Regions from separate parts of the Streptomyces sp. CC0208 genome, predicted to be linked through region 1. Evidence: predicted binding sites of a transcription regulator. Region 1 holds the regulator's gene; the other holds the start of a gene.
What was found. Region 1 encodes HrcA, which represses chaperone genes, less so after heat shock. Its sites were predicted from a motif close to TTNGCACTCNGNNNNNCNGAGTGCNAA; they were not measured.
Positions count from the first base shown of each region.

Region 2: the regulator HrcA is predicted to act here: its motif matches at 6,268-6,294, upstream of groL (chaperonin GroEL).

Region 1 is NZ_CP031969.1:5,969,371-5,980,011, forward strand. Features, by position in the region: gene D1369_RS27400 (HAMP domain-containing protein) at 1-3,595, opposite strand, end outside; gene D1369_RS27405 (SpoIIE family protein phosphatase) at 3,698-5,695, shown strand; gene hemW (radical SAM family heme chaperone HemW) at 5,726-6,958, shown strand; gene D1369_RS27415 (DUF3097 domain-containing protein) at 7,041-7,847, opposite strand; gene D1369_RS27420 (MBL fold metallo-hydrolase) at 7,882-8,610, opposite strand; gene hrcA (heat-inducible transcriptional repressor HrcA) at 8,761-9,777, shown strand; gene dnaJ (molecular chaperone DnaJ) at 9,778-10,641, shown strand, end outside.
Region 2 is NZ_CP031969.1:4,892,395-4,903,035, reverse strand. Features, by position in the region: gene D1369_RS22545 (DinB family protein) at 1-410, shown strand, start outside; gene D1369_RS22540 (hypothetical protein) at 824-1,393, shown strand; gene D1369_RS22535 (carboxylesterase family protein) at 1,403-2,926, opposite strand; gene D1369_RS22530 (NADH:flavin oxidoreductase) at 3,017-4,138, opposite strand; gene groL (chaperonin GroEL) at 4,483-6,105, opposite strand; gene D1369_RS22520 (cold-shock protein) at 6,653-6,859, opposite strand; gene D1369_RS22515 (MoaD/ThiS family protein) at 7,303-7,578, opposite strand; gene thrC (threonine synthase) at 7,575-8,855, opposite strand; SAM riboswitch class I at 8,873-9,031, opposite strand; gene D1369_RS22505 (glucosyl-3-phosphoglycerate synthase) at 9,180-10,124, shown strand; gene D1369_RS22500 (trehalose-6-phosphate synthase) at 10,185-10,641, shown strand, end outside.

The DNA.
Region 1 (10,641 bases):
GGTCCTCCAGGGCCGGCAGGAGGTCGTCCTCGGTGGTCGGTCCGGTCGCCGGGTGGCCGGGGCTGACGACGGGGACGTAGAGCGTGAACGTGGAGCCCCTGCCGGGTTCGCTCTCCGCGACGATACGGCCGCCCAGCAGGCCCGCGATCTCCCGGCTGATGGACAGGCCGAGCCCGGTGCCGCCGTACTTGCGGTTGGTCGTGCCGTCGGCCTGCTGGAACGCCTCGAAGATCACCGGGAGTTTCTCCCGCGCGATCCCGATGCCGGTGTCGGAGACCGCGAAGGCGACCACGTCGTCGCTGTCGCGCACGTACCGGTGATCGGGATCCTTGATGCGGTTCACGCGCAGCTCGACCCGGCCCGAGGCGGTGAACTTGATCGCGTTGGAGAGCAGGTTGCGCAGGATCTGCTGGAGGCGCTGCTCGTCCGAGTACATCTCGCGCGGCACGTCCTCGCCGACCGCCACCTCGAAGGCGAGCCCCCGGTCCAGGGTGAGCGGGCGGAAGGTGGCGTGGACGTAGTCGAGGAGCTTGATGAGCGGCAGCTTCTTCGGGCGTACGTCCATCCGGCCGGCCTCGATCTTCGACAGGTCCAGGATGTCGTTGATCAACTGGAGCAGGTCGGAGCCCGAGCGGTGGATCGTCGTCGCGAACTGCACTTCCTGGTCGGAGAGATGGCCGTCCGGGTTGTCGGAGAGCAGCCTGGCCAGGATCAGCAGGGAGTTCAGCGGGGTGCGCAGTTCGTGCGACATGTTCGCCAGGAACTCCGACTTGTACTGGGAGGAGGTCGCCAGCAGGGCTGCCTTCTCCTCCAGTTCGGCGTTCGAGCGCTGCAACTCCGCCTGCTGCATCTGGAGTTCGTCCGAGCGCTCCTGGAGCTGCATCGCCAGGCGCTGGGACTCGCCGAGCAGGGACTCGGTGCGGGAGTTGGCGATGATGGTGTTGATGGCGACGCCGATGGTGTTCACGAACTGGTCGAAGAAGGCCAGGTGGACGTCGGAGAAGCGGGAGAAGGACGCCAGCTCGATGACGCCGAGCAGCTTGTCCTCGAAGAGGATCGGGATGATGACGACACTGCTCGGGGCCGCCTCGCCAAGCCCACTGTTGATCTTGATGTAGTCCGGCGGTGCCTCCTCCACCAGGATCCGCTTCTTCTCGCGGGCCGCCTGGCGGACGAGCCCGTGGACCGGCATGCCGCCGGTGTCGACCGTCGCGCCCTGCGCCGAGCCGTAGCCCGCGATGAACGCCAGTCCCTTTGCAGGAACGGTTGTCCGCAAGGAGGCGCCGTCCTCGTCCGGGTCGGCCAGGAAGAACGCCCCGTACTGCGCGTTCACCAGCGGGGTCAGCTCGCGCAGGATCAGGTCGGCGACCTCCATCAGGTCCCGGTGGCCCTGCATCAGCGCGGCCAGCCGGGCCAGGTTGGACTCCAGCCAGTCCTTCGCGCGGGTCGTCTCGCGGAGGTTGGCCACCATCAGGTTGATGTTGTCCTTCAGCTCGGTGACCTCGCCCTGGGTCTCCACGGTGATGGAGCGGGACATGTCTCCCTGGGCCACCGCGGAGGCGACCTCGGCGATCGCGCGGACCTGGGTGGTCAGGTTCAAGGCGAGTTCGTTCACGTTGGTCGTCAGTCGCTTCCAGGTGCCGTACACGCCCTCGACCCGTGCCTGGCCGCCCAGTTGGCCTTCGGAGCCCACCTCGCGGGCCACGCGGGTGACCTCGGAGGAGAAGGAGGAGAGCGTGTCGACCATGGTGTTGATGGCGGTCTTCAGCTCCAGGATCTCGCCGCGCGCGTCCACGTCGATCTTCTTGGAGAGGTCGCCGTTGGCCACGGCCGTCGTCACCTGGGCGATGTTGCGGACCTGCGAGGTCAGGTTGTCGGCCATGTAGTTGACGTTGTCGGTCAGGTCCCGCCAGACCCCGGAGACGCCAAGGACCTGGGCCCGCCCGCCGAGCCGGCCGTCGGTGCCGACCTCACGGGCCACCCGGGTCACCTCGTCGGCGAAGGCGCGCAGCTGCTCCACCATCGTGTTGACGGTGTCCTTCAGTTCGAGGATCTCACCGCGGGCGTCGACCGTGATCTTCTTCGAGAGGTCACCGTTGGCGACCGCGGTGGTGACCTGGGCGATATTGCGGACCTGCGAAGTCAGGTTCAGGGCCATGAAGTTGACGTTGTCGGTGAGGTCCTTCCAGACGCCGGAGACGCCCCGCACCTGGGCCTGGCCGCCGAGGTTGCCCTCGGTGCCGACCTCGCGGGCCACGCGGGTGACCTCGTCGGCGAAGGCGGAGAGCTGGTCGACCATGGTGTTGATGGTGGACTTCAGCTCCAGGATCTCGCCCTTCGCCTCGACCGTGATCTTCTTGCCGAGGTCGCCCTGGGCCACCGCCGTCGACACCAGCGCGATGTTGCGGACCTGTGACGTCAGGTTGTCCGCCATGAAGTTGACGTTGTCGGTGAGGTCCTTCCAGACGCCCGACACGCCCCGCACCTGGGCCCGCCCGCCGAGGTTGCCCTCGGTGCCGACCTCGCGGGCCACGCGGGTGACCTCGTCGGCGAAGGCGGAGAGCTGGTCGACCATGGTGTTGATGGTCGACTTCAGCTCCAGGATCTCGCCCTGTGCGTCCACGGTGATCTTCTGACTCAGGTCGCCGTTGGCCACGGCCGTCGTGACCTGGGCGATGTTCCGTACCTGGGACGTCAGGTTCGACGCCATGAAGTTGACGTTGTCGGTGAGGTCCTTCCAGACCCCGGACACCCCGCGCACCTGGGCCCGGCCGCCCAACTGCCCCTCGGTGCCGACCTCGCGGGCCACGCGGGTGACCTCGTCGGCGAAGGCCGAGAGCTGGTCGACCATCGTGTTCACGGTCAGCTTCAGTTCGAGCAGCTCGCCCGTCGCCTCGACCGTCACCGTGCGGGTCAGGTCACCGCGGGCCACCGCCGTGGTCACCAGGGCGATGTCCCGGACCTGGGCGGTCAGCCGCGAGGCCATGGTGTTCACCGCCTCGGTCACATCGCGCCAACTGCCCGACAGACCGGTCACCTTGGCCCGCCCCCCGAGCCGGCCCTCGGTGCCGACCTCGCGGGCCACCCGGGTCACCTCGCCGGTGAACAGGGAGAGCTGGTCGACCATCTTGTTCACGGCCCGGCCGAGGCGCCGCAGATCACCGCGCAACTGCCGGTTGCCGTCGTGCAGGTCGACCCGCTGGGTCAGATCACCGCCGGCCACCGCGTCCAGGACCCGGGTCGCGTTGGCGGCCGGGGCCACCAGGGCGTCGAGCAGCTGGTTCACGTCGTCGACCCGGGAGGTCCACGTCCCCTGCCCGGGGCTGGGGGAGAGCCGTTCGTCCAGCCGGCCGTGCCGTACCAGCTCCCGCTTCACCCGGTTGACCTCGCCGGTGAAGTGGACATTGCGGTCCACCAACTGGTTGAAGACGGCCGTCAGTTCGGCCACGATTCCGTCCCCGGACTCCGGCATCCGGCGGAAGTCGCCGTCCCGGGCAGCGGTCATCGCGGCGAGCAGGGGCCGCAGCTCCGATGCTCGAATCCGGTCGGCATTGTGTCCCTCTTCGAGCACAGGCGTACCACTGTTCTCACTCATGGTGGCCCACTTCGGTAACTCGGCGCTTATGGGCGTGGCCAGTCTGTCACTCTGTCCGCGTCGGCTGAGGTGTATTCGTCCGAACTGCTCGGGGAGACGGACATGGGGGCCATACCTGCGCAACGGGAGTCCGTTGCCCATGCGTCCGATCCGCCCGCGCGCGGTGACGACGCGCTCCCGCCCGCCCCGGCGCACGCCCACGCCACCCTCCCCGGCGGTCCGCTCGCCCCGGGCTCGGCCCGGGCCCTGATGCGGGCGGCGGTCGCCGAGTGGGCCGAACTCGCCCTGCCCGGCACCGAGTTCCTCAGCGACCGGCAGGCCGACGACGCCGTGGTCGTGGTCAGCGAGCTCGTCACCAACGCCGTCGTGCACGCGGGCACCGACATCGAGCTGGACTGCCGACTGGAAGCGCACACCGGCGCGCTCGTCGTCGAGGTCCTCGACCACCACCCCTCGCGCGCCCCTCGCGACGGTGACCTCGAACCCGCGTACGGCACACCGGAGCACGGGCGCGGACTGCGTCTGGTCGCCGCCCTCGCCGAGACCTGGGGTATCACCTACCGCACCGGCGCCAAGACCGTGTGGGCGCAGCTACCGGCCGGAGGGAAGGACGCCCTCGACGGGATCCAGGCGTACGCAGGGGAGCAGGCGCACGAGCGGGGGCTGCGGGTCGCCGGGATACTCGCCCCGGCACCACCCCCGTCCCGGCCCCCGGCCGCGCCCGAGCCCGGGTCCTCCGGTGAGCCCGACCGGGACTGGCTCAACCGCGGTGCCCTGTCCTTCCTCGCCGAGGCCTCCGACCTGCTCGCCGGGCAGCTCGACGAGAACCTGGTCGCCGCGCTCGCCGGCCAGCTGATTGTGCCGCGGCTGGCCGACTGGTGCGCGGTGTGGCTGGAGGACGAGGTCGCCGGACGCTGGGGGTCTCCCCGCCCCGGTGAGGCCCGGAGCGACGGGACGGGCCGGGGCGAGAGCGGGGTGTCCGGGCCCCGGCTGGCCCGGGTGTGGCACTCCTGCGAGAACCGGATCGAGGACCTGCGGCGGGCGCTGGAGAAGGAGCCGCCGGGCTCGTCGGGCCCGGACCATCCCGGGCCCGCGCCGTTCCCCTGGCCCGGCGAGGCGCTCGGCCCGCACGGCACCCACGGCTCCGCGCTCGCCTACCGCCTCACCGCCGGCGGCCGTCCGCTGGGCACCCTGGTCATCGGCCGGGCCGGGCTGATGTCCTTCCCCGACGAGATCACCGGGCTCGTCGAGGACCTCAGCCGCCGGGTCGCGCTCGCCATCGGCGCGGCTCGCCAGTACGCCCGCCAGGCCACCATCAGTGCGGTGCTCCAGCGCGGTCTGCTGCCCGGCGCGGTCGCCGAGATCCCCGGCGTACGCAGCGCCCTGGTGTACGAGCCGTGCGACAAGGGCGGACCCAGCGGCGACTTCTACGACCTCTTCCCGGCCGGCGACGGCCGCTGGTGCTTCGCCGTCGGCGACGTCCAGGGAAAGGGCCCCGAGGCCGCCGTGGTGATCGGTCTCGCACGGCCCTGGCTCCGGCTGCTGGCCCGCGAGGGCTACCGCGTCGCCGACGTACTGGACCGCCTCAACCAGCTCCTCCTCGACGACGCGACGGAGGCCGCGGACGCGGCCGCACGAGCCCTGGCGGCCGCGGGCGGACGCCCCACGAACCCCGGCGACGGCCCGCAGACCCGCTTCCTGTCCCTCCTGTACGGCGAGCTCGCGCCCTTCGACGGCGGAGTGCGCTGCACCCTCGCCTCCGCCGGACATCCGCTGCCGCTGCTGCTCGGAGCGGGCGGCGAGGTCCGTACGGCCGCGCGGCCGCAGACCCTGCTCGGGGTCGTCGAGGACGAGACGTACACCAGTGAGACCTTCGAGCTGCGGTCCGGCGACAGCCTGCTGTGCGTCACCGACGGGGTGACCGAGCGGCGCAGCGGCCCCCGGCAGTTCGACGACGAGGACGGGCTCGCGGAGGCGTTCGCCGGGTGCGCCGGGCTGGACGCCGAACTGATCGCGGAGCGGATCAGACGGCTGGTGCACGACTTCGGGGCACGGCCGCCGGAGGACGATCTGGCCCTGCTGGTCCTCCAGGCGGAATAGGTGTCCGCGAGGTGCTGGACAATGGAGGACATGCCTTCCGCACTCCCCGACGGCGAACCCGTCCCCGACGACGGCTCGCTCCCCGCGTCCGCGCTCGCCGGGTCCGCCGACCGCCCCCTCGGCTTCTACCTGCACGTCCCGTACTGCGCGACCCGCTGCGGCTACTGCGACTTCAACACCTACACCGCGACCGAGCTGCGCGGTTCGGGCGGGGTGCTGGCCTCCCGCGACAACTACGCCGAGACGCTGATCGACGAGATCCGCCTGGCCCGGAAGGTCCTCGGCGACGACCCGCGCCCGGTCCGCACGGTGTTCGTCGGTGGCGGTACGCCGACCCTCCTGGCCGCCGGGGATCTCGTACGGATGCTGGGGGCGATCCGTGACGAGTTCGGGCTGGCCGCGGACGCGGAGGTGACCACCGAGGCGAACCCGGAGTCGGTGGACCCGGAGTATCTGGCGGCGCTGCGGGAGGGCGGCTTCAACCGGGTGTCCTTCGGGATGCAGAGCGCGCGGCAGCACGTACTGAAGGTGCTGGACCGCACGCACACGCCGGGACGGCCCGAGGCGTGCGTGGCGGAGGCCCGCGCGGCGGGGTTCGCGCACGTCAACCTCGACCTGATCTACGGAACTCCCGGCGAGTCCGACGACGACTGGCGGGCGTCCCTGGAGGCGGCGATCGGGGCCGGACCGGATCACGTGTCGGCGTACGCGCTGATCGTCGAGGAGGGCACGCAGCTGGCTCGTCGTATCCGTCGGGGCGAGGTCCCGATGACCGACGACGACGAGCACGCGGACCGGTATCTGATCGCGGACTCGATGCTGGCGGAGGCCGGATTCGACTGGTACGAGGTGTCGAACTGGGCGACCTCGGAGGCTGCCCGGTGCCTGCACAACGAGCTGTACTGGCGAGGCGCGGACTGGTGGGGGGCCGGTCCCGGGGCGCACTCGCACGTGGGCGGGGTCCGGTGGTGGAACGTGAAGCATCCGGGGGCGTACGCGGCGGCGCTGGCCTCCGGCAGGTCTCCGGGCGCCGGGCGCGAGCTGCTGCCGGAGGAGGACCGGCGGGTCGAGCGGATCCTGCTGGAGCTGCGGCTGCGGGAGGGGGTGCCGCTGTCCCTGCTGCGCGAGGAGGGGCTGGCTGCTTCTCGGCGGGCGCTGGGGGAGGGGCTGCTCGAGGGCGGGCCTTATGAGGAGGGACGGGCTGTGCTGACGCTGCGGGGCCGGTTGCTGGCGGACGCGGTGGTCAGGGACTTGGTGGACTGAGGGCGGCTGGGACCTCCCCAGGGGCGCGGGGAACCGCGCGACCAGCCCCCACCGGCCCGCAGGCGTACGACCGCCCGCATACTCACGGCGCCGTCACGAAGTCGATCAGCTCCTCCACCCGCCCCAGCAGCTCCGGCTCCAGGTCCCGGTAGGACCCCACCCGCTTCAGGATCGCCTGCCACACCGCGCCCGTGTTCTCCGACGGCCAGCCCAGGGCCTTGCACACGCCGGTCTTCCAGTCCTGGCCGTGCGGTACCCGCGGCCACGCCTCGATCCCCAGGGACGACGGCTTCACCGCCTCCCAGATGTCGATGTACGGGTGGCCCACCACCAGCGCGTGCTCGCTGGTCACCGACGCGGCGATACGGGACTCCTTGCTGCCCGGCACCAGATGGTCCACCAGGACGCCGAGCCGGGCGTCCGGGCCCGGCGCGAATTCGGCCACGATCGACGGCAGGTCGTCCACGCCCTCCAGGTACTCCACGACCACGCCCTCGATGCGCAGGTCGTCACCCCAGACCTTCTCCACCAGTTCCGCGTCGTGACGGCCCTCGACGTAGATACGGCCGGCGCGGGCCACGCGTGCGCGCGCGCCGGGCACGGCCACCGATCCGGACGCGGTACGGGAGGGTCGTACGGGAGACGCGGCCGACGGTCTGACCAGGGTCACCACCCGGCCCTCCAGGAGGAAACCGCGCGGCTCCAGCGGGAACACCCGGTGCTTGCCGAAGCGGTCCTCCAGGGTCACCGTGCCCGCCTCGCAGCGGACCACCGCGCCGCAGAAGCCGGTGCCCGGCTCCTCGACCACCAGGCCGGGCTCGGCGGGCACCTCCGGCACCGGCTTGGGCTTCTTCCACGGAGGGGTCAGGTCGGCGGAGTACTGGCGCATTCGGATGACGATAGGAGAACCGGTCCGAGGATCACTACGACACGCCGAAGCGGGCCGCCAGCGCGTCCCGCTGCGCCCGCACGAACGCCGCGTCCACCACCGCTCCGTGACCGGGCACGTACTGCGCGTCCTCGCCGCCCAGGTCTAGGAGGCGGTCCAGCGCGGCCGGCCAGTGCTGCGGTACGGCGTCCGGGCCCGCCTGCGGTTCCCCCGACTCCTCGACCAGGTCGCCGCAGAAGACGACCTCCGGGCTGCCGGGCACCAGGACCACCAGGTCATGGGCCGTGTGGCCGGGACCGACGTTCGCCAGCAGGACCTGGCGGCCGCCGCCGAGGTCGAGCGTCCACTCGCCGGAGACGTGGTGCCGGGGGGAGACGAGGGCGTCCACAGCCTCGTCGGCCACCGCCGGGTCCAGTCCGTTGCGCACGGCGTCCGCCCGCAGCTCCGCACGTCCGAGCCGCCCCGCCAGCACCGTCTCCACGCCCACCGCGCCGAACACCTCCGCCCCCGCGAACGCCGCCGCTCCGAAGACATGGTCGAAATGGGGGTGGGTGAGCGCGAGATGGGTCACACGGTGGCCGGCCAGTTCTCCGGCCTGCGCGCGCAGCCGGGCGCCCTCCGCGAGGCCGGAGCCCGCGTCGACCAACAGGGCCGTGCCCTCGCCGATCACCAGGCCCGCCGTACAGTCCCAGCCGGGCAGCCGGCACCGCCCCACGCCGGTCGCGACCCGCTCCCACCCGAGCTCTTCCCAAGTCACCGTCATACGGCGACGCTAGCCGTACGACCGGTCACGCGGGGACCAGCCTTGCCCGAGGAGTACCCCACCGCCGTACACTGGCCCGGGGACGCTGGCACTCGGACGGACAGAGTGCCAGGCAAGGCGCCAAGGGAACGACTTCTGGAGGTGTGCGCGATGCTGAGTGAACGCAGGCTTCAGGTGTTGCGCGCCATCGTCCAGGACTACGTCGGCACCGAGGAGCCGGTCGGGTCGAAGGCCCTGACCGAGCGGCACAACCTCGGAGTCTCCCCGGCGACCGTCCGCAACGACATGGCGGTCCTGGAGGACGAGGGGTTCATCGCCCAGCCGCACACCAGTGCCGGGCGGATCCCGACCGACAAGGGCTACCGGCTGTTCGTCGACAAGCTGGCGGGCGTCAAGCCGATGACCGCGCCCGAGCGGCGCGCGATCCAGAACTTCCTCGACGGTGCCGTGGACCTCGACGACGTCGTGGCCCGGACCGTGCGGCTGCTCGCGCAGCTGACCCGGCAGGTCGCCGTCGTGCAGTACCCGTCCCTCACCCGCTCGACCGTGCGGCACGTGGAGCTGCTCTCGCTCGCCCCGGCGCGCGTGATGCTCGTGCTGATCACGGACACCGGCCGGGTCGAGCAGCGCATGGTCGACTGCCCGGCACCCTTCGGGGAGGCCTCGCTCGCCGATCTGCGGGCGCGGCTCAACAGCCGGATCGCCGGGCGGCGGTTCGCCGATGTGCCGCAGCTGGTCGAGGACCTGCCCGAAGGCTTCGACGTCGAGGACCGGGGTACGGTCTCGACAGTGCTCTCCACTCTCCTGGAGACGCTCGTCGAGGAGAACGAGGAGCGGCTGATGATCGGCGGCACCGCCAATCTCACCCGCTTCGGACATGACTTTCCCCTCACCATCCGGCCCGTCCTGGAGGCCCTGGAGGAGCAGGTCGTCCTCCTCAAACTCCTTGGTGAGGCCGGAGATTCGGGCATGACCGTACGTATTGGTCATGAGAACGCCTACGAGGGACTCAACTCCACTTCGGTGGTGTCGGTCGGTTACGGTTCGGGCGGCGAGGCAGTCGCCAAGCTCGGCGTGGTCGGACCGACCCGCATGGATTACCCGGGAACGATGGGAGCGGTACGCGCAGTGGCACGGTACGTCGGACAGATCCTGGCGGAGTCGTAAGTGGCCACGGACTACTACGCCGTTCTCGGCGTGCGCCGCGACGCGTCGCAGGATGAGATCAAGAAGGCGTTCCGTCGGCTCGCGCGCGAGCTGCACCCGGACGTCAACCCGGATCCGAAGACCCAGGAGCGGTTCAAGGAGATCAACGCCGCTTACGAGGTGTTGTCGGACCCGCAGAAGAAGCAGGTCTACGACCTCGGCGGCGACCCGCTCTCGCAGGCCGGCGGCGGTGGCGCGGGCGGCTTCGGGGCCGGTGGGTTCGGGAACTTCTCGGACATCATGGACGCGTTCTTCGGTACGGCTTCGCAGCGGGGGCCGCGCTCGCGCACCCGGCGCGGCCAGGACGCGATGATCCGCCTGGAGATCGAGCTCGACGAGGCGGCCTTCGGCACCACGAAGGACATCCAGGTCGACACGGCGATCGTCTGCACCACGTGCAGCGGCGAGGGGGCCGCCCCCGGCACCTCCGCCCAGACGTGCGACATGTGCCGCGGCCGCGGCGAGGTGTCGCAGGTGACGCGGTCCTTCCTGGGCCAGGTCATGACGTCCCGCCCGTGCCCGCAGTGCCAGGGCTTCGGCACCGTCGTCCCGACCCCGTGCCCGGAGTGCGCCGGCGACGGCCGGGTCCGCTCGCGCCGCACGCTCACCGTGAAGATCCCGGCCGGTGTGGACAACGGCACGCGGATCCAGCTCGCGGGCGAGGGCGAGGTCGGTCCCGGTGGCGGTCCCGCCGGTGACCTCTACGTCGAGATCCACGAGCTGCCGCACTCGCAGTTCCAGCGCCGGGGCGACGACCTGCACTGCACGGTCACCCTCCCGATGACGGCGGCCTCCCTCGGCACCAAGGTCCCGCTGGAGACCCTC
Region 2 (10,641 bases), 1.1 Mb from region 1:
GGACCACCGTCAGCGAACTGTGTCTCGGCGGCCTGATCAAGCACGTCACGTCGGTGGAACGAAACTGGGTGCGCTTCATCCAGGACGGCCCGTCGTCGATGGGCGACTTCACCGCCATGACCGAAGAGGACTGGGCCCGGCGGGCCGACGAGTTCCGGATGCTGCCCGGCGAGACCCTGGCCGGCGTGCTGGCCGACTACGCGGAGACGGCCGACCGGACGGATGAACTGGTCGCCGCCCTGCCCGACCTGGACGCCGCCCATCCGCTGCCCAAGGCCCCGTGGTTCGAGGCCGGGGCGCAGTGGTCGGCCCGCAGGGTGCTGCTGCACATCGTCGCCGAGACCGCCCAGCACGCCGGCCACGCCGACATCATCCGCGAGTCCCTGGACGGCGCCAAGAGCATGGGCTGACCCACCGATCGGACCGGTCCGAAGCTCAAACGTCCAGCTCCGAGCCCTCTTTTCAGGGAAAGGTGGGAGGGCCCCAACCCGCCCTCCCACCCCGTGCGGAGTTCCCGAGCGTCCGGAGACCCTACCGGGGGGCGTCTGCCGAGGTTGCCGGAACGCACACGCCCCCACACGCCCCACCGCACGCCCGCGCACACGAGATCCGGGCCGCGATGTCCCTGAAGCGAGAAGAGCACACGTACGCAAGACGACACCCGCAGGTGTGTACGGTTTGCCCATGGAACTGGAAGAGCTGCAGCGACTGCGTGACGAGGCGGACATCGCCGAGGCGCGCGCTCGTGAGGCCGCTTCGTGACGTCCACGGCCCGGACCCCGGAAACCTCTGGAAACCACCGGCTGCACATCGGAGCCACCCCATGAACCACGCCCAGCTCACCGCCCTGGGCCGCGCCCTCCGTCTCCTCGGCGAGCACGGCGAGTCACTCACCGGCGACACGGCCGACGCCAAGCTGCACGAAGTGAAGGCGGACATCAAGCGGGCCCTGGACCTCCTGGAGGACAGCGTCAGCGCCGCCGCCCCCACCACCCGCTGCGCCGAGCATCCGAACGGCCCGGTCGACGAGAACGCCCCCGACCTGTGCCTGCTGTGCGAGACCCGGCGCAGGGCGGCCCGCCGCGCCGAGATCAACGGACCCTACGCGCGCCCCCGCTCCACCGAACCCGCCCCCTCCCGGTACGGGGTGCGGGAGGACCGGCCGCAGCCCCAGCAGCGGTGGCTGCCGGAGCAGTGGACCGGCCAGGAGTGGCAGCTGTGCGGGACGCCGAGGCGGGACCGGCACGAGGCCGAGCTCTACCTCAACGCCCAGCGCCGCGGGCCGCGCGCCGCGATGGCGTACCGGCTCGTCCACGAGTTCACCGACTACGAGGTGCTGCGGGTGTGGGGCACCCCGGTGCGGGTGGACATCGAGCCGCTCGGCAACCTCTAGAAGCGCCGCCTACTTCAGCAGCGGCAGCGCCGGGAAGTCGTACCCCTCCCACAGCCGCCGCGCCACCTCCTCCGGGTACGGCCGCACCTCGGGCGTCACGTCGAGGACCTGAGTGGCGCGGCCCTCGCCGTCGTACGCCGGCCACCCCGGGTCCCCGGTCCGCGCGAATCCCGTCCACGCGGACTGGAAGAGCGCGGTCAGCGCCCTCGCCTCGTCCGGCACCCCGGTCCCCGCGAAGAGCAGATTGCCGAGGTCGGCGTCGTACGTGCCGAACAGCAGCGGGATGTCCAGGCCGTGGCACGCGCCGAGCGCGCCGCCGAACGCCGGTGCGGACCAGGTGAGTTCGTAGACATGGACCCGGCCGCCGCCCGCGCTCTGTGCCTCCGCAAGCCGCAGGGACGGCATGTTGAACAGCCAGTCCGTCTGCACGCGTTCACACAGTTCGGTCGGTGTGGCGTCCGGGTAGGCCTCGCGGTAGGCGCGCTCCCCGTCCGGGCCCGGCGCGAACATCCGCAGGGCCGCGGCCGCCCGCTCCTCCGTGATCTTGCCGAGCTGTTCGCCGAGGGCGAGGAAGAGCCGGTACTCGTCCCGGTTGTGTCCGACGAGCAGTTCCACGTCCCGCACGGCGCCCGCCGCGAGCGCCTCCCAGGGGGTGCGGGGCAGCACCTCGCCGTCGACGACCGGTGCGAAGGGTGTCGCGGTCGGCACCACCTGGCCCCACCGGTCGTCGTACTCACGCATCCGCGAGCTCAACCGCTCGCCGACCGAAGGGAGTTCGCGCGGATCCACGGTCGCCAGCGCTGCGGCCGTGGGAGCGAGCCCCGCCTCCTTGCCGATCTCCACCGCTATGTCCCGGGCGAGTTCGGCGGAGAAGTAGGTGCCGGGCACGCTCTGCGCGATGGCCCGCCCGAACAGGCCCCGCGCGCTCGGCATCGCCAGCAGCGAGGCCACCGATCCCGCGCCCGCCGACTCCCCGAACACGGTGACCTGCCCGGGGTCCCCGCCGAACGCCGTGATGTTGTCCCGCACCCACTCCAGCGCCGCGACCTGGTCCAGCAGTCCCCGGTTCGCGGGCGCCCCCTCCAGCAGGGCGAACCCCTCTATGCCGACGCGGTAGTTGAGGGTGACGACGACCAGGTCACCGGCGCGCGCGAGGTGCTGGGCGTCGTAGCCGGGGCTGCCCGCGTGACCCAGCTTGTAGGCACCGCCGTAGATCCACACCATCACCGGGCGACGGGCCGAAGGGTCCGTCGCGGGGGTCCAGACGTTGACCGTCAGCCAGTCGTCGCCGGTGGGCGTCTCCAGCACACCCGCGCGCCCCTGGAAGCCGGACTCCTGCGGGGGCGGGGGCCCGAAGGCGTACGCCTCCCGGGTCCCCTCCCAGCTCCTGACGGGCCGCGGCGCCTGGAACCGCGCCCCGCCCACCGGCGGTTCGGCGAACGGGATTCCCCGGAAGACCACCAGTCCGTCCTCGGCGCGCCCGCGCACGGCACCGGCCGCGGTGCGTACTTCGAGACCCTCGGCTGACGTCATCGGTCGAACTCCTCACAGGTCGGGGCAGCTTCGCCTCACTCCAGCCCACGTCCCTTGCCTGAGTCAACCAAGTCGGGGAGCCTTGTGCCGTCAGCTCAACGACTTCAGCGCGGACGCGTCGTACGGCTGCAGTTCGTCGAAGCGGCCCGCCAGCACCTTCGCGGCCCACTCGGGGTCCTGGAGCAGCGCACGCCCGACGGCGACCATGTCGTACTCCTCGCGCTCCAGGGCGTCGAGCAGGTCGTCGATGCCCTTGAGGGGGGCGCCCTCGCCGGCGAAGCCGCGCAGGAAGTCGCCGTCGAGACCGACCGAGCCGACGGTGATGGTGGTCCGGCCGGTGAGCTTCTTGGTCCAGCCGGCGAGGTTGAGGTCGGAACCCTCGAACTCGGGGAGCCAGTAGCGGCGGGTGGAGGCGTGGAAGGCGTCGACCCCGGCCGCGGCGAGCGGGGCGAGGATCGCCTCCAGCTCCTCCGGCGTCTCGGCGAGCCGCGCCTTGTAGGCCTCCTGCTTCCACTGCGAGTACCGGAAGATGACCGGGAACTCGGGCGAGACCGTCTCGCGTACGGCCGCCACGATCTCCGCCGCGAACTTCGTACGGGCGACCTGGTCACCGCCGTAGGCGTCGGTGCGGCGGTTGGTGCCCGCCCACAGGAACTGGTCGAGGAGGTAGCCGTGGGCGCCGTGCAGCTCCACGCCGTCGAAGCCGATGCGCTCCGCGGCGGCCGCGGCCTCGGCGAACGCGCCGATGACGTCGTCCAGGTCGCGCTGGGTCATCGCCTTGCCGGTGGGCTCGTCGGCGCCGATCCGCAGACCGGAGGGGCCGACGGCGGGGGCGTCGGCGTAGGGCGGCTGGCCCTGCTCGCGCACCATGCCGATGTGCCACAGCTGCGGGACGATGGTGCCGCCCGCCGCGTGCACCTGCTCGGCGACCTTCGCCCAGCCCGCCAGCTGCTCCTCGCCGTGGAACCGCGGGACGCTGCCGCTGTTCCCGGCCGACTCGTGGCCGACGTAGGTGCCCTCAGTGACGATGAGGCCGACTCCGGCGGCCGCGCGGCGGGAGTAGTACGACGCCACGTCCTCGCCGGGGACGCCGCCCGGGGAGAACATCCGGGTCATGGGCGCCATCGCGATGCGGTTCGGGACGGTCAGGCCGTTGATGTGGACCGGACGGGAGAGGATCTCGGCGGCACGGGAGCTGGCGGGGGCGGTCACGTGTGGGTACTCCTCGGTATGTGCATGCGCATGGACACTACTCAGGTGCCAACCGTCCCGTCCGCCTCAGGATTTCCCCCTGCTCTGTGACTCCGGCCACGCATGAAAGAAGCCCGCCCCACGAGCGTGGGACGGGCTTTCTGTCGAGCGCTGGGCAGGCCTTGCACCTGCATCTCCCCGCAGGAAGCGGGACGTCTTTCCTTGGACCACCAACGCGTAGTCGGCCGACGGGAGTTCACGTCGGGCGGCTCGTGATCAAGCATAGCGCAGAAAAAACCGGGGGCGGCACACCCCGTTCCCGGGAGTGCCGCCCTCGGCAAGGACGTTGATCAACCAGAGGTCGATCAGAAGTCCATGTCACCGCCCGGCATACCGCCACCGGCGGGCGCGGCGGCCTTCTCCGGCTTGTCGGCGATGACGGCCTCGGTGGTGAGGAACAGCGCGGCGATGGAGGCGGCGTTCTGCAGGGCAGAGCGGGTCACCTTCGCCGGGTCGATGATGCCTTCGGCGATCATGTCGACGTACTCACCGGTCGCGGCGTTCAGGCCGTGGCCGACGGGCAGGTTGCGCACCTTCTCGACGATGACGCCACCCTCGAGACCACCGTTGACGGCGATCTGCTTCAGCGGGGCCTCCAGCGCGAGCTTCACGGCGTTGGCGCCGGTCAGCTCGTCACCCTCCAGGTCCAGCTTCTCGAAGACCGAGGAGGCCTGGATGAGGGCCACGCCACCGCCGGCGACGATGCCCTCCTCGACGGCCGCCTTCGCGTTGCGAACGGCGTCCTCGATGCGGTGCTTGCGCTCCTTGAGCTCGACCTCGGTCGCGGCACCGGCCTTGATGACGGCGACGCCACCGGCGAGCTTCGCCAGGCGCTCCTGGAGCTTCTCGCGGTCGTAGTCCGAGTCGCTGTTCTCGATCTCGGCGCGGATCTGGTTGACGCGGCCGTTGACCTGGTCGGACGAACCGGCACCGTCGACGATGGTGGTCTCGTCCTTGGTGATGACGACCTTGCGGGCGCGGCCCAGGAGGTCCAGGGTCGCGTTCTCCAGCTTGAGGCCGACCTCCTCGGAGATGACCTCGCCGCCCGTGAGGATGGCGATGTCGCCGAGCATGGCCTTGCGGCGGTCACCGAAGCCCGGGGCCTTGACGGCGACGGACTTGAAGGTGCCGCGGATCTTGTTGACGACCAGGGTCGACAGGGCCTCGCCCTCGACGTCCTCGGCGATGATCAGCAGCGGCTTGCCCGACTGCATGACCTTCTCCAGGAGCGGGAGCAGGTCCTTGACGGAGCCGATCTTGGAGTTGGCGATGAGGATGTACGGGTCGTCGAGCGACGCCTCCATCCGCTCCATGTCGGTGGCGAAGTACGCCGAGATGTAGCCCTTGTCGAAGCGCATACCCTCGGTGAGCTCCAGCTCCAGACCGAAGGTCTGGGACTCCTCGACGGTGATGACGCCTTCCTTGCCGACCTTGTCCATCGCCTCGGCGATGAGCTCGCCGATCTGGGTGTCGGCGGCGGAGATGGAGGCCGTGGAGGCGATCTGCTCCTTGGTCTCGACATCCTTGGCCTGCTCGAGCAGGGCGGCGGAGACGGCCTCGACGGCCTTCTCGATACCGCGCTTGAGGGCCATGGGGTTGGCGCCGGCGGCTACGTTGCGCAGGCCTTCCTTGACCAGGGCCTGGGCTAGCACGGTCGCGGTGGTCGTACCGTCACCGGCGACGTCGTCCGTCTTCTTGGCGACTTCCTTGACCAGCTCGGCGCCGATCTTCTCGTACGGGTCCTCGAGCTCGATCTCCTTGGCGATGGAAACACCATCGTTGGTGATCGTGGGGGCGCCCCACTTCTTCTCGAGGACGACGTTGCGGCCCTTGGGGCCGAGCGTCACCTTGACGGCGTCCGCGAGCTGGTTCATGCCGCGCTCGAGGCCGCGCCGCGCCTCCTCGTCGAACGCGATGATCTTGGCCATGTGAAGTGGTCCCTCCAGGACTGGGGGTGATTCCTTCGGACCGCGCCCGCGCCCGCGACGGACGGCTCGCCGGCCCGTGGATCCTTGCCCCACTAGGCCTGCGGGCCTCACCGACCCGGTCCATCTTTGTCACTCTCACCTTCAGAGTGCTAACGCCAATGATTAGCACTCGGCATGGTCGAGTGCAAGCGCCTCTCGGGTATCGGGCCCCGGTTCGCCGGCCAGAGAGGCAGGCAGACCACGGCCCGCAAGCCGCGTACGGCGGGCAGGGGACGGGGCGGGGGTGTCCGCCCGCAGCGGCCGGCGTCCGTTACAGAGCACGCGTTACCCAAGCCCCCACCGGAGCCACACAGGCCGCCGCAGGCATCCAGGGGCGCGGGGAACTGCGCAAAACGCCCGCCCCCAGCGAACCCGCACACGAACCCGAACCCGCCCAACCGCCGGAGGCACATGCACATGCCGAAGGGCCCGTACCCATGACTCCCCATGGGGTACGAGCCCTTCGAAGAAGAACGAAGAACGACGCTGTTGTTACCCGGCGCGTGCTTCAGCCAGTCGCGAGACGAACCATGTCCGCCTGCGGCCCCTTCTGACCTTGCGAGATCTCGAACTCGACCCGCTGGCCCTCTTCAAGGGTGCGGTAGCCGTCCATCTGAATCGCGCTGTAGTGGACGAATACATCCGCACCACCGTCGACCGCGATGAAGCCGTACCCCTTCTCCGCGTTGAACCACTTGACGGTGCCCTGAGCCATGCCTAACTCCCCTATTACTGGCCCTTGCACGGATCCACACTTCATGGATCCGGGTCAGACCTCACCCCCCACATGGTTGGGGGCGTGCGCCGGAACGCGTCGACCGCGGCTGAATGTATCTGTCCAACTGCCGTCTGCAACAGGTCAATCGGACGAGAATTCTGGACGGAAGGGGTCCGGAATGTAGTGAGAATTCGCCCGAATCCGGGGCAAGTCGGGCCCCACAAAAGGAGCATAAGGCGCAAAGAACCCACACACTTTGGCTACTTCTCGTCGCATCCGAAGTCGGAACTCATATGCGTCCGGCATGCAGGAAGCAGCAGCTTCCCCAACTGTACCGCGCTCAACCATAGAGAATTGCCCCCTCCGCTTCTCTCGCGGAGGGGGCAATCGGATGAACACTCGGTAATTACTGTTACCGAAGGTAATGACCAGTCATATGGTCACCCGCCGGCAACCGCCGGGATGATGGAGACTCCGGCCCCGTCGGGCGTCGCCGTCTCCAGCCCCTGCTCGAACCGCACATCGTCGTCGTTCACGTACACGTTCACGAACCGCCGCAGCTTGCCCTGGTCGTCGAGAACACGCGCCGCGATACCGGTGTGGTTCTTCTCCAGATCGGCGATGACCTCGGCGAGGGTCCCACCCTCGGCCTGCACCTCGGCCTTGCCGCCGGTGTAGGTGCGCAGGATGGTGGGGATGCGGACGTTGACGCTCATGCGAGGCCAGCCTCTCGGAAAGAGTCCAGGTTCGGACGAATCGTGGCGGTGAGCCCGGTACCGGCCACCGCGTCCAGGGTCTTGAGACCGTCGCCGGTGTTCAGCACCACCGTGGTCTTCGTCGGGTCGAGGACACCGTTCTCGATCAGCTTGCGGGTCACCCCCACCGTCACGCCACCCGCGGTCTCCGCGAAGATGCCCTCGGTCCGCGCCAGCAGCTTGATCGCGTCCACGACCTGCTCGTCGTTCACGTCCTCCACCGCACCGCCGGTACGGCGCGCGATGTCCAGCACGTACGGGCCGTCCGCCGGGTTGCCGATGGCGAGCGACTTGGCGATGGTGTTCGGCTTCTGGGGGCGGACCACGTCGTGCCCGGCCTTGTACGCCACCGACACCGGCGAGCACCCCTCGGCCTGCGCGCCGAAGATCTTGTACGGCCTGTCCTCGACGAGCCCGAGCTTGATCAGCTCCTGCAGACCCTTGTCGATCTTCGTGAGCTGCGAACCGGAGGCGATCGGCACGACCAGCTGGTCGGGGAGCTGCCAGCCGAGCTGCTCGCAGATCTCGTACGCCAGGGTCTTGGACCCCTCCGCGTAGTACGGCCGCAGGTTGACGTTGACGAAGCCCCAGCCCTCGCCGGCCGGGTCGCCGATCAGCTCGGAGCAGAAGCGGTTCACGTCGTCGTAGTTGCCCTCGATGCCGACCAGCTCGCCGCCGTAGACCGCGGCCATGACGACCTTGGCCTGCTCCAGGTCGTGCGGGATGAACACGCAGGAACGGAAGCCGGCCCGGGCGGCCGCGGCACCCACCGCACCGGCGAGGTTGCCGGTGGAGGAGCAGGAGAGGGTGGTGAAGTTGAAGGCGCGCGCGGCCTCGATGGCCTGCGCGACGACGCGGTCCTTGAAGGAGTGCGTCGGGTTGCCGGAGTCGTCCTTGATGTACAGGCCGCCGGTCACGCCGAGCTCGCGGGCGAGGTTGTCGGCCTTGACGAGCTGGGTCCAGCCGGGGTTGATGTTGGGCTTGTCCGCCACGTCCGCGGGGACGGGCAGCAGCGGGGCGTAGCGCCAGATGTTCGCGGGTCCCGCCTCGATGCGCTTGCGGAGGTCCTCGGTGTCGTAGGCCGAGAAGTCGTAGGCGATCTCGAGCGGGCCGAAACACTCCTCACAGGCGAAGACCGGGCCGAGCGGGACGCGGTGGCCGCATTCGCGGCAGCTCAGTGCCGCGGCGGGACCCAGATCGACGGAGTTCGTGGTGCTTGCAACTGTCTGCGCAGCCATGGAGGCGAGGCCCTTTCTCCTCATCTTCCTCACGACGCATCTCGCCGTGAGACGGATTTGGCACCTTCCCGAGTCGGGAGCCTCGCGGAGACGATCGTCAGCGATCGCTACGAGAACCGACTGGAGGGTTGCCGGGGCTTCATCGGGCCGTATCCCTCTGCCCCTCTGGATGAGCGGTATGAAGTTGTGAACGGCGGGCCACCCAGGACATGCGATGGTCACCCGCGTTGTTCAAGACTGTAACCGAAGGCCAGGACAGTTGAGAGAGTCGTCCGAACGGCGAGATGGATCACACGCAGATCACACGCAGAGGAGCCGCGCACTGTGCTGAACGAAGTCGAGCGCTGGCTGGCCACCCGTTCCTGGTCCGCGAGCGATCGCCCACTCCACCGGATCATGGCCGCGAAGCGGAGCACGGGGCGGACCGTCAGTGTCGTCCTGCCCGCGCTCAACGAGGAGGAGACGGTCGGTGACATCGTCGCCGTGATCCGTCATGACCTCATGCAGCAGGTCCCGCTCGTCGACGAGATCGTCGTCGTCGACTCGGGATCGACCGACCGTACGTCCGAGGTCGCCGAGGCGGCCGGCGCGCGGGTCGTCCACCGTGACGACATCCTCCCGCGTATACCGGCCGTGCCCGGCAAGGGCGAGGTCCTGTGGCGTTCCCTGCTCGTCACCAGCGGGGACATCGTCTGTTTCATCGACGCCGACCTGAAGGAGTTCTCCTCGGACTTCGTCGCCGGCATCGTGGGCCCGCTGCTCACCGACCCCGAGGTCGACCTGGTCAAGGGCATGTACGACCGTCCCCTGGGCGGCGCCGCCGGGCAGGGCGGCCGGGTCACCGAGCTCATGGCGCGCCCGCTGCTGAACATGCACTGGCCGCAGCTGGCCGGTTTCGTACAGCCGCTGGGCGGTGAGTACGCGGCCCGGCGTTCGCTGCTGGAGCAGCTGCCGTTCCCCGTCGGCTACGGCGTCGAGCTGGGCATGCTGGTCGACGCCCTGCACCTGGTCGGGCTGAACGCGCTCGCCCAGGTCGATGTCGGGGTGCGCAAGCACCGTCACCAGGACGGGCAGGCCCTGGGCCGGATGTCCGCCGCGATCTACCGCACCGCGCAGCTCCGGCTGGCCCGCGGTCACATGATCCGGCCCGCTCTCACCCAGTTCGAGCGGGGCCGGGACGGCTTCGAGCCGCGTACGTACTCCGTGGACACGGAGGAGCGGCCGCCGATGGTGGAGATCGCGGAGTACGCGCAGCGGAAGGTCGCGTAACCGCACGGAAGTGCGCAACCGTACGTTTGAGCGTTTGGGGGCCGGGCTAGGTTGAGGCGTATGGCGTCAACCAACAGTGCTGCTCAGGTGCTGGTCGCGTCCAACCGCGGCCCGGTCTCGTACGAAGTGCGCGAGGACGGCTCGCTGCATGCCAAACGCGGTGGCGGCGGGCTGGTCTCGGGCCTGTCGGCGATCGGCTCCGGCGCGGACTCCCTGTGGGTGTGCTCGGCGCTCGGCGACGGCGACCGCGAGGCGGTCCGGCGCGGGGTCGGCGAGCCGGGGGTCCGCATGCTCGACATCCCGGCCGACGTGCACGCCGACGCCTACAACGGCATCGCGAACTCGGTGTTGTGGTTCGTCCACCACCTGCTGTACCAGACCCCGCTGGAGCCGGCCTTCGACGCGGAGTTCCGGCGGCAGTGGGCGTCGTACGAGACGTACAACCGCGCCTTCGCCGAGGCGCTCGCGGAGGAGGCGGCCGAGGGGGCGGCGGTCCTGGTGCAGGACTACCACCTGT